One region of the Mumia qirimensis genome, then DNA from elsewhere that is predicted to be linked to it. Evidence: predicted binding sites of a transcription regulator. Region 1 holds the regulator's gene; the other holds the start of a gene.
What was found. The regulator HrcA, encoded in region 1, represses chaperone genes, less so after heat shock. The targets are predictions, from matches to a motif close to TTGGCACTCGNNNNNNNCGAGTGCCAA.
Positions count from the first base shown of each region.

Region 1 (7,311 bases):
AGCTCCTCGCCGCGCTCCGACGCCAGCTGGCCGAGCAGCTCGCGCTGGCGGTCGTCGAGCCTCGTCGGGGTCTCCACCACGACGCGTACGAGGAGGTCGCCACGCCCGACACCGCGCAGGTGCGGGACGCCGCGGCCGCGGATCGTGACCGTCTCGCCGGACTGGGTCCCGGGTGCGATGTCGAACGCGATCGTCGCCTCGGCGGCATCGACACCGGTGTCGGCCTCGAGGGTCGGCAGATCGATCTGGGTGCCGAGCGCCGCGGCCGTCATCGGGACACGGACGTCGCAATAGAGGTCGTCGTCGGAGCGGGTGTAGACCTGGTGGGGCTCGACCTCGACCTCGACGTACAGGTCGGCGGCCGGGCCGCCTCCGGGGCCGACCTCGCCCTCGCCGGTGAGCTGGATCCGGGTGCCGGTGTCGACGCCGCCCGGAACCTTGATCGTGAGCGTGCGGCGGCTGCGGACACGGCCGTCGCCGGCGCACTCCTCGCACGGGTTCACGATGACGCTGCCGAAGCCCTGGCAGGTCGGGCACTGGCGCGCCGTACGGATGTCGCCCAGGAACGAGCGCTGCACGTGCTGGACCTCTCCCCTGCCCCGGCACGTCTGGCAGGTCACCGGCTCGGCACCGTCGGCGGACCCGTTGCCGTGGCACGTCGCACACACGACCGCGGTGTCGACCTTGAGCTCACGGGTCGTGCCGAAGGCCGCGTCGGCGAGCGACACGCTGATGCGGATGAGGGCGTCGTTGCCGCGGCGGGTACGACCACGCGGACCGCGCTGCGTCTGCTGGCCGAAGAACGCGTCCATGATGTCGCTGAACGAGAAGCCGGCACCGAAACCACCGCCGCCGGCATTGCTCAGGGGATCGCCGCCACGGTCGTAGAACGAGCGCTTCTCGGGGTCCGACAGCACCTCGTACGCCACGGTGACGGTCTTGAAGCGCTCCTGCGCCTCCGGATCAGGGTTGACGTCCGGGTGCAGGGCGCGCGCCAACCGACGGTACGCCTTCTTGATCTCCTCGGGGCTCGCGTCACGGCTGACACCGAGGGTCTCGTAGTAGTCCTGGCTCATGCGTCCTTGTCTGTCTCTCGGTCGCTTCTGTTCAGTCGCTGAGGGTCTGGCCGACGTATCGGGCGACGGCGCGCACCGCCGCCATCGTGCCCGGGTAGTCCATCCGGGTGGGGCCGACGACGCCGAGGGTGGCGAGGGGCTCCGTGCTCGTGCCGTACGCGGTGGCGACCAGCGAGGTCGCCGAGAGCTCCTCGTACGGCACCTCCGCACCGATGCGCACCGTCAGCATGCTCGGCGAGGTCGCCTCACCGAGAAGCTTGAGCAGCACGACGTGCTCCTCCAACGCCTCGAGCACCGGCTTGATCGAGGTGTCGAAGTCGGCGCCGAACCTGGCGAGGTTGGCGGCGCCCCCGACGGCGACGCGCTCGTCGGCGCGCTCGTCGGAGAACGCGCGGGTCAAGGTGGCGACGACCGCCGTCACGATCGGCTGCTCCTCAGGCCTGAACGTGGTGATCAGGTCGGCGACACCGGCCGAGGCGTCCGGGAGACGTTGGCCGACCGCCGCACCGATCACCTTGCCGCGCAGCTCGACGAGGAGCAGGTCGTTGGGCTCCTCGGGGAGCTCCACGATCCGCTGGTCGACGCGACCGGAGGAGGTGATGAGCACCACGAGGATGCGTCCGCGCTCCATCGGCACCAGCTCGACGTGCCGCACGGTGGACCGGGTGAGCGTCGGGTACTGGACGAGCGCCACCTGGTGGGTGAGCTGCGACAGCAGCCGCACGCTGCGCTGCACGACGTCGTCGACGTCCACGGCACCGTCGAGGAAGGACTCGATCGCGCGACGCTCCGGCGTGCTCAGCCGTCGCACGGAGGCGAGCCGGTCGACGAACAGACGGTAGCCCTTGTCCGTCGGGATCCGCCCGGCACTCGTGTGCGGCTGGGCGATGAACCCGTGCTCCTCGAGGATCGCCATGTCGTTGCGCACCGTCGCCGGCGAGACACCGAGCTGATGGCGGTCGACGAGGGCGCGGGAGCCGACCGGCTCCTGCGTCGCCACGTAGTCCTCGACGATGGCACGCAGCACGGCCAGCTTGCGCTCGTCGAGCACGACCTCTGCCACGATCCCTCCTCGTCCAGCACGGCCCTTGGCACTCACGCGCCCTGAGTGCCAGTCTAGCCAGCCGCACCAGCCGCGTGTGGCTCCCGGTCCGACGCGTCCCGAACCGCTAGTTTGCTGCTCGTGGCTCACGACCGATACGGCTCCGACGTCCTGTCCGGCGACTGGCGCGTCCCCAAACGCGGGCGCTCCACCGAGGTCGAGGCCGAGATCGGCATGGTCGTCGAGGAGGTCGAGACCGACTTCTGCGGCGCGATCATCCGTACCGACCGCGATCTCGGCACCGTCGACCTCGAGGACCGGCGCGGCAAACGCCGGACGTTCCTCCTGGGTCCGGGCTTCCTGCTGGAGGGCAAGCCGGTCGTCCTGAACGCGCCGGCACGCCCTGCTGCTCCGGCGCGGCCTACTCACACCGCCTCCGGCTCCGTCGCGGTCCAGGACACGAAGGCGCGGGTCGCGCGAGCGAGCCGCATCTACGTCGAGGGCCGACACGACGCGGAGCTCGTCGAGAAGGTGTGGGGCGACGACCTCCGGGTGGAGGGGGTCGCGGTCGAGTACCTCGAGGGCGTCGACGACCTGCCGTCGGTGGTGGCGCGCTTCAAGCCGGGACCGGGACGCGACCTCGGCGTCCTCGTCGACCACCTCGTCCCCGGCTCGAAGGAGTCCCGCATCGCCCAGGCGGTGCTCCGCGGGCCGTACAAGCAGCACGTCCTCGTCGTCGGCCACCCCTACGTCGACATCTGGCAAGGGGTGAAGCCGGAGCGAGTCGGCCTCGAGAAGTGGCCGGTGATCCCGCGCAGCATGTCGTGGAAGCACGGCATCTGCCAGTCTCTCGGCTGGCCACACCGCTCGCAGGCCGACATCGCTCACGCGTGGAAGCGCATCCTCGGGTCGGTCCGGTCGTACGCCGACCTCGAGCCGGCGCTGCTCGGACGCGTCGAGGAGCTCATCGACTTCGTCACGCGCTGAGCACCGGCTGCGAGGACTACGGCGCGTCGGCGCGGATCCGCCAGAAGCACAGCCCTCCCAGTCCGAGCGCCAGCGCGAGCACGAGCGCCGCCTCACGCCACTGCAAGGTCCAGAAGTGGCTGGCCGGGTGAGCGGTGACCTGTTGCACGTAGCCCTCGTCCGCCAGCCGGTCGAAGCAGGCTGCTCGGGCTTCCACCGGGGCGTTCTCCCCCGGTGGCGGACCACCGCACTCGGCGACCCACGCCGGCAGCGTCCGCATCCGCTGCCCGTCGGCGTCGAGCGTGACGTTGGACAGCTCCCACTCACCGGTCTGTCCCGTACCGACCCGGATCTCCTGCACGTTCTCTATCTCGTCCTCCGTGCCAGAGATCATCAGCGAGACGAGGTTCTCGTCGGTGATCGGGGTGGTGATGGTCTGCGGATCCGCCAGCTGGGCGCGCACGGTGATCACGACGAGCAGCTGGACGGCGAGGACGAGCACCAGGGTCACTGCCATCGCGAGCACCGTCCGCCGGAGCACGAGCCCGGCCAGCACCCCGATCGCGAGCGCGAGCAGCGCGTAGCCGACCGGGACGAGGCCCCGAGCACCGAAGACTGCCGGCTCCATGCGCGAGACCATGAAAGGGCCTGTCCCCTCGCCAGTCGCGATCGCGCGCTCGATGGGACCCGACCACCAGGTCACGCCCCACGACAGCAGACCCGCGACCGCAGCCGTGACCACGGCCGCGCCGCCGAGCTTGAAGGCGAGCCATCGCGTCCGCGTGACCGACTGGCTCCACGCGAGGCGGTGCGTGCGCGCCTCCAGCTCGCGCGCCACCATCGGCGCACCCCAAAAGGCGCCCACGACCAGGGGCAGTGCGTACGCCGCCGCGATGCCCGCGTAGTAGAGCGTGACCTTGAACGCGTCGGCGCTCAGCCCGGTCAGGAACGAGCTCGCCCCGTCCTCCGCCGCGTCGACGATCCCCGGGCCGGTCACGGCCAGCGCGACGAGCAGCACAGCAACGGCCAGGGCGGTCGGAACGGCCTGGCCGCGCAGCTGGCGCCAGGTCAGCCAGGTCATCGGACCACCTCCACGGTAGGGCGTGGACGTTGGGAGGAGGCGTCGCTGCGCAGGTAGGCGAGCACGAGGTCCTCGAGCCCGAGCGGAGCGGCGTCCCACGACGGATCCACGATCGGTGCTGCCGTGCGGACCACGAAGGTGCTCTGGCGGTCGGTGTGGCTGGCCGTGACGACGTGCTGGCCGGCGGGGCCGGTGTCGGAGGCCCGTCGCGCTCCCGTCATGCGGCGGTGAGAGGCGAGGAGGTCGTCGAGATCACCGGCCACCCGCACCTGCGAGTCGACGAGCACGACCAGGTAGTCACAGGCCCGCTCCAGGTCGGAGACCAGGTGCGAGGAGAGAACGACGGTGAGGCCCTGCTCCGCGACAGCCTCCATCAGGTCCTGCATGAACTCGCGGCGGGCGAGCGGGTCGAGCGCGGCGACCGGCTCGTCGAGGATGAGCAGCTCCGGTCTCTTGCCGATGGCCATGGTGAGCGCGATCTGGGCGCGCTGACCGCCCGACAGGCTGCCGGTGCGACGATGCGGGTCGATGCCGAGCCGGTCGATCCGCTCGCGGACGATCCGTTCGTCCCACCGCGGATTGAGGTGCGCGCCGAGTCGCAGGTGGTCGGCGACGCTCATCCCGCGGTACGTCGGTGCGTCCTGGCTCACGAAGCCGACGCGAGCGAGGTGCTCGGCTCCGGAGGACGGATCCTCGCCCAGCACCTCGACCCGACCCGCTGTCGGGGCGAGCAACCCTGCAGCGAGCCCCAGCAGCGTGCTCTTGCCGGCGCCGTTCGGGCCGACGAGGGCGACCACCCGGCCCGACGGGAGATCGAGCGTGCAGTCCCTCAGGGCCCAGTGGCGACTTCGGCCGTACCTCTTGCCGAGCTCATGCGTTCTCAGTGCTGTGGTCATGCGATGTCCTCCTCGGAGGCGGCCCGAAAGCTGGTCATGAACAGCGCCTCGATGCTCTCGTCGTCGAGGCCGGCGCGGCGGGCCTTGGACAGCCACCGCTGAAGGTCGGTGCGCAGTGGGCCGTGCGCCGCGAGAGTGTTGTCGGTGAGGGTCCGCGTGATGAACGTGCCGACCCCCGGTCGGGGTGCGACCAGGCCGTCGCGCTCGAGGTCGCGGTAGGCCTTCAGCACGGTGTTGGGGTTGATCGCCAGCTGGCGGGCGACGTCCTTCACGGTAGGGAGCTGGTCGCCCTCGTCGAGAAGGCCGAGCCGAAGGGCGCGGCGTACCTGCTGCACGAGCTGCAGGTAGGCGGAGACTCCGGATCGGGAGTCCAGATGGAACTCGATCATGCGATGCTCCTAATGTACTATCTGAGTAGCACTATAGATGAGCGTCTCTGCGGGCGCAACGGTCGCTGGGAGGGCCCTGAGAGACTGGAGGCATGCCGTCCACGCTGCCCGAAGGGGATCCCGTCCCCGATGACGGCTCTCTCCCCGACGGTGCGCTCGACGCGGTCGGAAAGTCCCCGTTCGGGGTCTACGTGCACGTCCCGTTCTGCGTCACACGCTGTGGATACTGCGACTTCAACACGTACACGTCCTCGGAGCTGGGCCCCGGTGCCTCGCACGACTCGTACGCCGACACCGTGCTCGCCGAGATCAACCTGGCGGCCTCGGTCCTGGGGCGCGAAGGCCGGCGCCTCCCGCCCGTCGAGACCGTCTTCGTCGGTGGCGGGACGCCCACGCTGCTCGCCTCCGCCGATCTCGGCGGGATCCTGGAGGCGATCGACGCGACGTTCGGCCTCGCCGACGGCTACGAGGCGACCACCGAGGCCAACCCGGACAGCGTGACGCCCGCGTCGCTCGCCACTCTCCGCTCGCACGGATTCACCCGGATCTCGTACGGCATGCAGTCCGCCGTGCCTCACGTCCTCGCCACGCTCGACCGCACCCACGACCCCGCGCGGCTGCCGGACGTCGTGCGGTGGGCCCGCGAGGCAGGGTTCGAGCAGGTGAGCGTCGACCTGATCTACGGGACGCCCGGCGAGTCGCTCGCGGACTGGGAGCGGTCCCTGGAGACGGCGCTCGCGCTCGAGCCCGACCACGTCAGCGCCTACGCCCTGATCGTCGAGGACGGTACGGCGTTGGCTCGGCGAGTCACGCGCGGCGAGATCGCCGCGCCGGACGACGACCTGATGGCCGACATGTACGCCGCCGCGGACGCGCGTCTCGGCGGAGCCGGTCTGGGCTGGTACGAGCTGTCGAACTGGGCACGCGACGAAGCCGCCCGCTGCCGGCACAACGAGCTCTACTGGACGGGCGCCGACTGGTGGGGCTTCGGCCCGGGGGCGCACAGCCACGTCGCCGGCACACGCTGGTGGAACGTGAAGCACCCGGCCGCGTACGCGAAGCGGCTCGCCGACGGGCGCTCCCCCGGCCACGGCCGCGAGGTTCTCGACGCCGAGACCCGGCGAGTGGAGCAGGTCCTGCTGGAGTCGCGGCTGCGGGACGGGATGACGACGGAGCGCCTCGACGCGGCAGGACGAGCCGTCGTCCCGGCGCTCGTGTCCGACGGCCTCGTCGAGACGCGCCCGGCCGAGGCCGGGCTCGTCGTCCTCACGCTTCGCGGCCGCCTGCTCGCAGACGCGGTCGTACGCCGGCTGCTCGTTTGAGGTGTTCACACCTGAAGCGCGATGATCCCACCTCTGCAGTGAGGTGGGATCATGACTGATCGGGTGTGAACACCTCAAACGAAGGGCCGCACCTCCCAGCTGGGAGGTGCGGCCCTGGCGTACGGCGGGATCAGGCGCCGGCGTAGAACTCGTCGAGGATCGCGGCGTACTTGCCCTCGACGAACTTGCGCTTCAGCTTCAGGCTGGGCGTGATCTCGCCCTCCTCGACCGACAGGTCGCGGTCGAGGACCTTCCACTTCTTGACGGTCTCCCAGCGGTTGAGCTTGGAGTTGAGCTCCTCGACGTATCCGGTGATCGCCTTGTCCATCTGCGGCGAGGTCACGATCTCGGCGTACGACTTGCCGCTGAGCCCGTGGTTCTCGGCGAACAGCGTGGCGGCGTCGGGATCGATGGTGATCAGCGCGGTGACGAAGTTGCGGTTGTTGCCGTGGACGATCATCTGGCTCGCCAGCGGGCAGACACCCTTGAAGATGCCCTCGACGTGCGACGGCGCGACGTACTTGCCGCCCGACGTCTTG
Region 1 covers NZ_CP162023.1:1,693,910-1,701,220, reverse strand. Annotated here, with positions in the region: gene dnaJ (molecular chaperone DnaJ) at 1-1,076, opposite strand, end outside; gene hrcA (heat-inducible transcriptional repressor HrcA) at 1,108-2,127, opposite strand; gene AB3M34_RS08200 (DUF3097 domain-containing protein) at 2,254-3,105, shown strand; gene AB3M34_RS08195 (ABC transporter permease subunit) at 3,122-4,165, opposite strand; gene AB3M34_RS08190 (ABC transporter ATP-binding protein) at 4,162-5,061, opposite strand; gene AB3M34_RS08185 (GntR family transcriptional regulator) at 5,058-5,450, opposite strand; gene hemW (radical SAM family heme chaperone HemW) at 5,543-6,772, shown strand; gene AB3M34_RS08175 (AMP-dependent synthetase/ligase) at 6,903-7,311, opposite strand, start outside.

Region 2 (7,311 bases), 730 kb from region 1:
GGCACGTCGAGCGGTCGGTCCCCGACGTACCGGAGCGCGGGAACGTCGGTCACGCCGACGCGGTCGCGACCTCCGACCAGGTGTGGCGGTGCCTCCAGCGGCTCCCCGCGAAGCAGCGTGCCGTGGTGGTCCTCCGCTACTTCGAGGACCTGAGCGAGCGTGAGGTGGCGACCGTCCTCGGGATCCCGCCAGGGACCGTCAAGAGCCGTGCGAGCGCGGCAATGCGCGCCCTGCGCGCCGAGCTGGGTGCACGCGGCCACCGGCTCGCCCCGGAAGACGAACCCGACTCCGACCTCGCCCCGCAACCCACGATCGATCTCGGAAGGAGCCCGGCATGAACCTCGAGACGCTCGTTCACGACTCGGTCACGGACCACACGGCAGGCCACGTCCCTGCCCCCGACCTGGCGGCGATCACCGGACGCGAGCTCCGCCGTCGGGTCCCCCGGCTGGCGCTCGTCCCCGTCGTCACCGCCGCGGCCGCCGGTGCACTCGTCCTCGGCACCGTCCTCCTCCGGCCCCTCCTGCACGACAGCCAGCCACCGGTGAGCGTGCAGCCGACCTCGGGACTCCATGCCCACCTCGTCGGGTCGACCCACATCTCGATCCTGGGCACGGCGCACCCCCGCACCCACGGGGGTCCACGCGGGATGGCCGTCGCCACCCCCGAGGGCGTCGTCTACCTGGGCGACGACCGTCGGCCGTACCTGATGACGCCGGACGGGCACGAGACGCCGATCGGAGATCCGGTGAGCCGCGACGACGGATGGTTCCCCAGCCTGGCCGCCGACGTCGAGTCCTCCGTCGTCGCCTGGACGAGTCGCGCCGGAGGCCGCACGACTGTGCACGTCTACGACGTCGCCGAGGGTACGGAGCAGGCTCGACGCGTCCCGCTCGAGAAGTCGTCCGCCGAGGCTCCCGCCGACGACGGGGTCGTCCACGGCGTCTCGCGCGGTGTCGTGGTGATCGAGATGAAGATGGGGTCCGGTGGTGAGTACCGGGTCTGGAACACCCGACGAGACGACGGGTTCTTCGAGCCCGAGACGGCCGGTGACGTCCTGGTCGCCGCCGTCGCCGGACGCACCATCCTCACGTCCGGTGACGGCGAGCTCGGCCGGGGCGGACCCGGCGGAGGCCTCGAGGGCTGGACCGTCGTCCCGTTGAAGGGCGACGAGCGTGACGAGCAGCAGTACCTCGCCCCCGACGGGCGGCTGAGGCTGCTGGCCGGGAGCTGGGTCCAGCGGGACGGCCGACCGGGCGATCCGATCGTCGCCGAGGACGTCCGGACCGGACAGCGCACGGAGCTGCAGATCGACGAGCAACGTCTCGACATCCCTCAGGTCACGTTCGACACCGACGGGAGCCCGATGGTGCTCACACGGCTCGAGGGCCGTAAGGGCTGGACGCTCTACGACTGCGACGTGCCCCAGCGCGGCGTCGAGTCCGTCGAGTGCCGGGCACAGTCGACCGAGATCAGGAAGGCGATGTTCCCCGGCGAGGACACGTTCTGACATCACCGCACAGACGACGACGCCCCGCCGGTCCGAAGACCGACGGGGCGTCGTACGTGGTGCGTCAGACGGTGGCTCCGATCAGCTGTGCTGATCGTTCTGATCGCGAGCGATCAGAAGCCCATGCCGCCCATGTCGCCCATGTCGCCGCCCGGCATGGCCGGAGCGTTCTTCTCGGGCTTGTCGGCGACGACGGCCTCGGTGGTGAGGAAGAGCGCCGCGATCGAGGCTGCGTTCTGCAGCGCCGAGCGGGTCACCTTGGCCGGGTCGAGGATGCCCTCGGCGATGAGGTCGACGTACTCGCCGGTCGCCGCGTTGAGACCGTGACCGGCGGGGAGGCCCTGGACCTTCTCCGCCACGACTCCGCCCTCGAGGCCGGCGTTGATCGCGATCTGCTTCAGCGGAGCGGTCGAGGCCGAGCGCACGATCTGCGCACCGGTGGCCTCGTCACCTTCGAGCTCCAGCTTCTCGAACGCCGCAGCGGTCGCCTGGACGAGCGCGACGCCGCCACCGGCGACGATGCCCTCCTCGACGGCAGCCTTCGCGTTGCGAACGGCGTCCTCGATGCGGTGCTTGCGCTCCTTGAGCTCGACCTCGGTGGCCGCGCCGACCTTGATGACCGCAACACCGCCGGCGAGCTTCGCCAGGCGCTCCTGCAGCTTCTCGCGGTCGTAGTCCGAGTCGGAGTTCTCGATCTCGGCGCGGATCTGGTTGACCCGGCCGGTGATCTGGTCCTCCGAGCCACCGCCGTCGACGATGGTGGTCTCGTCCTTGGTCACGACGACCTTGCGGGCCGTGCCGAGCAGCGAGAGGTCAGCGTTCTCGAGCTTGAGGCCGACCTCCTCGCTGATGACCTCGCCACCGCTGAGGATGGCGATGTCGGTCAGCATGGCCTTGCGGCGGTCGCCGAAGCCCGGGGCCTTGACGGCGACGGACTTGAACGTGCCACGGACCTTGTTGACGATCAGGGTGGCCAGCGCCTCGCCCTCGATGTCCTCGGCGATGATCAGCAGCGACTTGCCCGACTGCATGACCTTCTCGAGGACCGGCACGAGGTCCTTGACGTTCGAGATCTTGGAGTTGGCGATGAGGATGTAGGGATCCTCGAGCACCGCCTCCATGCGCTCGGGGTCGGTGTAGAAGTACTGCGAGATGTAGCCCTTGTCGAAGCGCATGCCCTCGGTGAGCTCGAGCTCGAGACCGAAGGTGTTGCTCTCCTCGACGGTGATGACGCCTTCCTTGCCGACCTTGTCCATCGCCTCGGCGATGATCTCGCCGACGGTGGGGTCAGCAGCGGAGATCGAGGCCGTCGAAGCGATCTGCTCCTTGGTCTCGACGTCCTTGGCCATCCCGAGCAGCTGCGCGCTGACGGCCTCGACGGCCTTCTCGATGCCACGCTTGAGCGCGATCGGGTTGGCGCCGGCCGCGACGTTGCGCAGGCCCTCGCGCACGAGCGCCTGGGCGAGCACGGTGGCGGTGGTGGTGCCGTCGCCAGCGACGTCGTCAGTCTTCTTGGCGACCTCCTTGACGAGCTCGGCGCCGATCTTCTCGTAGGGATCCTCGAGCTCGATCTCCTTGGCGATGCTCACACCATCGTTGGTGATGGTGGGGGCGCCCCACTTCTTCTCGAGGACGACGTTGCGGCCCTTGGGGCCGAGGGTCACCTTGACGGCGTCGGCGAGGGTGTTCATCCCGCGCTCGAGGCCGCGACGGGCTTCCTCGTTGAATGCAATGGTCTTCGGCATGCTCCCGCGATTCCTCCGCGTAGAGGTGGATGGCCCAGGGGATGCCCGCGACGGACGGCCCGCGTCCACGACGAACCCTTCCCGCCGCGACCTTCGAACCTCATCGTCCTGGTCCGTTCGTGCTGTGCTTTGGCACTCGCCAGAGACGAGTGCTAATGCCATTTTTAGCACTCGGTCCCTGAGAGTGCAAAGAGTGGGGCGGACCGATGAGTTCGGCGTCGCCGGCTGGTCCCTGCTCCACACCCGACGGAAGGACCTGCCCGTGGCCACCTCGCTCTACCATGCCACTGCCAGCCTCGACGGCTTCATCACGGGCCCCGGCGAGGAGTTGAGCTGGCTCCTCGACCCCACCATGGGCGGCCCGAACGCGATCGTCGACACGGTGATCGCAAACATCGGCGCGCTGCTCGTCGGCGGGAGGACGGCGCACTGGCAGCCGCCGGGCGCCCAGCCCGACGACATCGAGGAGCTCACGGGCAAGCCGTTCGGCGGCGCGTGGGAGGGCCCGATCGTCATCCACACCCACGATCCGGAGGAGGCGCCGGCCAGCGAGGACCACGTGCACGTGACCGGCACCGTCGAGGAGGCGTACGCGGTCGCGGCCGAGGCCGCCGGCGACAAGTACGTCGTCGTCCTCGGCGCCGTCACGTCGCGGCGGCTCCTCGAGGCGGGACTCCTCGACGAGGTCCTGCTGCACGTCGTCCCACGGTTCGTCGGGGACGGCACCCGGGTGCTCGAAGCACCCGGCGGCCTCCCGGTGGCCCTGGAGTGGCTCGACCGGTCGACCTCGGGCGACGTGCAGAACCTGTGGGCGCGCGTCGTGCGCTGACCCGTCAGCCCAGCTCCGCCGCCACGTCCTCCAGCACCCTCAGCACGCGGCGTACGGCTGCCCGCTCGGCGCGGTCGGGGCGAGCGAGGGCAAACACGTGCCGCCCCGCGCGGACGCCGTCGAGCCGCAGGAGGCGTACGCCCTTGGCCTCGGCAGCTCGCCGCCACAGACGGGGCAGCAGGGCGACTCCCTGACCGGCCGCGACGAACGCGGCGACCACGTGGTTGTCGAGGAACCGCTGGACGACCCGCGGCTGGCGTCCGTCGACCGCGAGCATCGGCAGCAGCAGGTCGAACGGGTGTCCGACCGGGACGCCGATCCACGGCTCGTCGACCAGGTCCTGGGGTCGGACGCTGCCGGCGTCGGCGAGCCGGTGCTTCGCGGGAACCGCGACGTCGAGCGGCTCGCGCAGCAGCGGCGTGACGTGCAGGCGGGTCGTCGCCGGGTCGGGCACCGCGAGCACGGAGTGACCGAGGACCAGGTCGTGGTCGGCGGTCGCAGCCGCGAGCTCGTACTCGGCGAGATCGAGGTCGCTGAGCCGCAGCGTGACCCCCGGAGCCTCGACGGCGAGGCGGGGCAGCAGCGGTGCGAGCAGCATCTCCGCCCCGCTCGGGAATGCCGTGACCGTCACCTCTCCGGTCACGCCGCCGCGGAACTCCTCGAACCTGGCCCGGGTCCGCGCGACCGCCTCCGCCACCTCGACCGCACCGTCGGCGAGCAGCGCGCCGGCGTCGGTGAGCCGGACCCCGCGCCCCTCGCGCACGACCAGGACAGCGCCCAGGTCGCGCTCGAGCGCCTTGATCGCCTGCGAGACGGCGGAGGGTGTCCGGTACGTCGCGTCGGCGACCGCGGTGATGCTTCCCCGCTCAGCGAGCTCGCGCAGCATCGCCAGCTTCTCCACGTCCATCCCGGCGGTTTCCATGAAGGAACGCTACAACGTCAGCGAAGCAATAGTCGCTTGTGCTTCATCCTGGTTCACCCGCACGCTGGTCCGGTGACCAACCGCGACCGCTCGCTCGCCGTGCTCGTGGCGATCTGCTGGGGGCTGAACTTCATCGCCATCCACGCCTCGCTCGAGCAGTACCCGCCGATGTTCTGCGTCGCGCTGCGCTTCGGCCTGCTGGCGATCCCGACGATCCTCCTCGTCCCTCGTCCGGACGTGCGCCTGCGCTGGCTGATCGGCTACGGCGTCGGCTTCGGCATCGCGCAGTTCGTCTTCCTGTACGCCGGGATGCGTGCCGGGATGCCCCCCGGTCTCGCGTCGCTGGTCCTCCAGGCATCGGCACCGTTCACCGTCGTGCTCGCCGGCGTCCTGCTCCGGGAGCGGCTGAGCGGACGCCAGGTCCTCGGCATCGTCGTCGCGATCGTCGGGCTCGCCGGCGTCGCGTGGCACCGCTCGCAGACCGCGGCGCTCCTCCCCGTCGTGCTCACGCTGCTGGGCGCGCTCGGCTGGGCGTTCGGCAACCTCGCCAACCGGCAGGCGCGTCCCTCGAACCCGCTCCACCTCACGCTGTGGATGTCGGTCGTGCCGCCGCTTCCGATGCTCGCGGTGGCGCTGATCGTCGAGGGCCCGGACCGCATCGGCGAGTCCCTCGCCACGTCGTTCACGGTCGAGGCGCTGCCCGCGGTGCTCGGCATCGCGTACACCGTCGTCATCGGCACGGTGCTCGGGTCGGGCCTCTGGACGATCCTGATGACGCGCTACCCGTCCAGCACCGTCGCGCCGTTCTCGATGCTGGTCCCGGTCGTCGGGATGAGCGCCAGCGCCCTCCTCCTGCACGAGCGGCTCGACCCGGTGGAGCTGGTGTTCGGCGGGGTCGTGATCGCCGGTGTGCTGCTCGGATCCACGCAGTCGCGGCGACGGTTGACTCCGCCGCCTCCCGACGCCTACGGTGCGGACGTCCCCACGGGAGCCCTGGCCAAGGGCTGAGAGGGAGCCGATGCCGCTCCGACCGTCGAACCTGATCCGGGTCATGCCGGCGAAGGAAGGCAGGAGCAGGTGCCCTCGTCCGTCCCCAGCGTCGCCGTCGTCGGCGGCGGAGTCATCGGGCTCACCGTCGCGTGGACGCTCGCCCGTCGTGGCCACCGCGTCACCGTGTACGACCCCGTGCCCGCGCGCGGCGCGTCCTGGGCTGCCGCCGGGATGCTCTCCCCTGCGGGCGAGGCGTGGTTCGGCGAGGAGTCCCTGCTCCGCCTCGGGCTGGCCTCCCTCGATCGGTGGCCCGCCACCGCTCACGACCTCGAGGCCGATGCCGGGTGGGGGCCCGAGCTGCGCTCCGAGGGCACGCTCCTCGTCGCCGCCACGGACGACGATGCCGGCACGCAGGCCCGCCTCCACGCGCTGATGGCCTCGGCCGGGATCACGCACCGCCTGCTCTCTCGTCGCGAGGCGCGAGCGCTCGAGCCCGCACTCCACCCGGGGATGCACTCGGTCACGGAGGTGCTCTCGGACCACAGCGTCAACAACCGGACGCTGGTCGCGGCCCTGCTCGCCGCGTGCGCGCGGCGAGCAGTCGCCTTCGTCGAGGACACGGCCGACGTCATGACCGACACCGGTACGGCGACCGGAGTCCGTACGCGTCGGGCCGGACGGCACCGCCGGCACGAGGTCGTCGTGGTCGCCAACGGCGTGGGACTGGCCGACACCGCCGGCGTGCCCGGCTGGCTGCGCACCGCCGTCCGCCCGGTGAAGGGCGAGATCCTGCGGGTCCGCACCGACCGCCCGGCGCTGCAGCGGACCGTGCGCGCCGACGTCCGGGGGCGCGCCGTCTACCTCGTCCCCCGCGCCGACGGCGAGGTGGTCGTCGGCGCCACGAGCGTCGAGCGTGGGTACGACACCGCGGTCACCGCCGAGGCCGTCCACGACCTGCTCCACGACGCGACCGAGGTCGTGCCGGAGCTTCGGGACGCCACGTTCGTCGAGGCCACCGCCGGGCTCCGCCCCGCCGCACCCGACCACGTGCCTCTCGTCGGGTGGACGGGCGTCGACGGGCTCCTCGTCGCGAGCGGGCACCATCGCGGCGGGATCCTGCTGGCGCCGTGGACCGCTGACGTCGTGGCCGCACTCGTCGCCGGGGACGAGCCGCCTGCCGGCTGGGATACCACCGATCCCCGCCGCTTCACCGGGCCGGCCGGCGCCGGTCTCGCCGATCTCCAGGAGACTCGATGACGATCCGGCTCAACGGGTCCACCCACGACCTGCCTGGTGCGACCACCGTGCTCGGCCT
Region 2 covers NZ_CP162023.1:960,912-968,222, reverse strand. Annotated here, with positions in the region: gene AB3M34_RS04645 (SigE family RNA polymerase sigma factor) at 1-338, shown strand, start outside; gene AB3M34_RS04640 (hypothetical protein) at 335-1,510, shown strand; gene groL (chaperonin GroEL) at 1,624-3,255, opposite strand; gene AB3M34_RS04630 (dihydrofolate reductase family protein) at 3,449-4,084, shown strand; gene AB3M34_RS04625 (LysR family transcriptional regulator) at 4,089-5,006, opposite strand; gene AB3M34_RS04620 (EamA family transporter) at 5,079-6,014, shown strand; TPP riboswitch at 5,981-6,090, shown strand; gene thiO (glycine oxidase ThiO) at 6,084-7,253, shown strand; gene thiS (sulfur carrier protein ThiS) at 7,250-7,311, shown strand, end outside.
Region 2: a site for HrcA is predicted at 3,385-3,411, ahead of groL (chaperonin GroEL). Genes of this name have one in related genera too.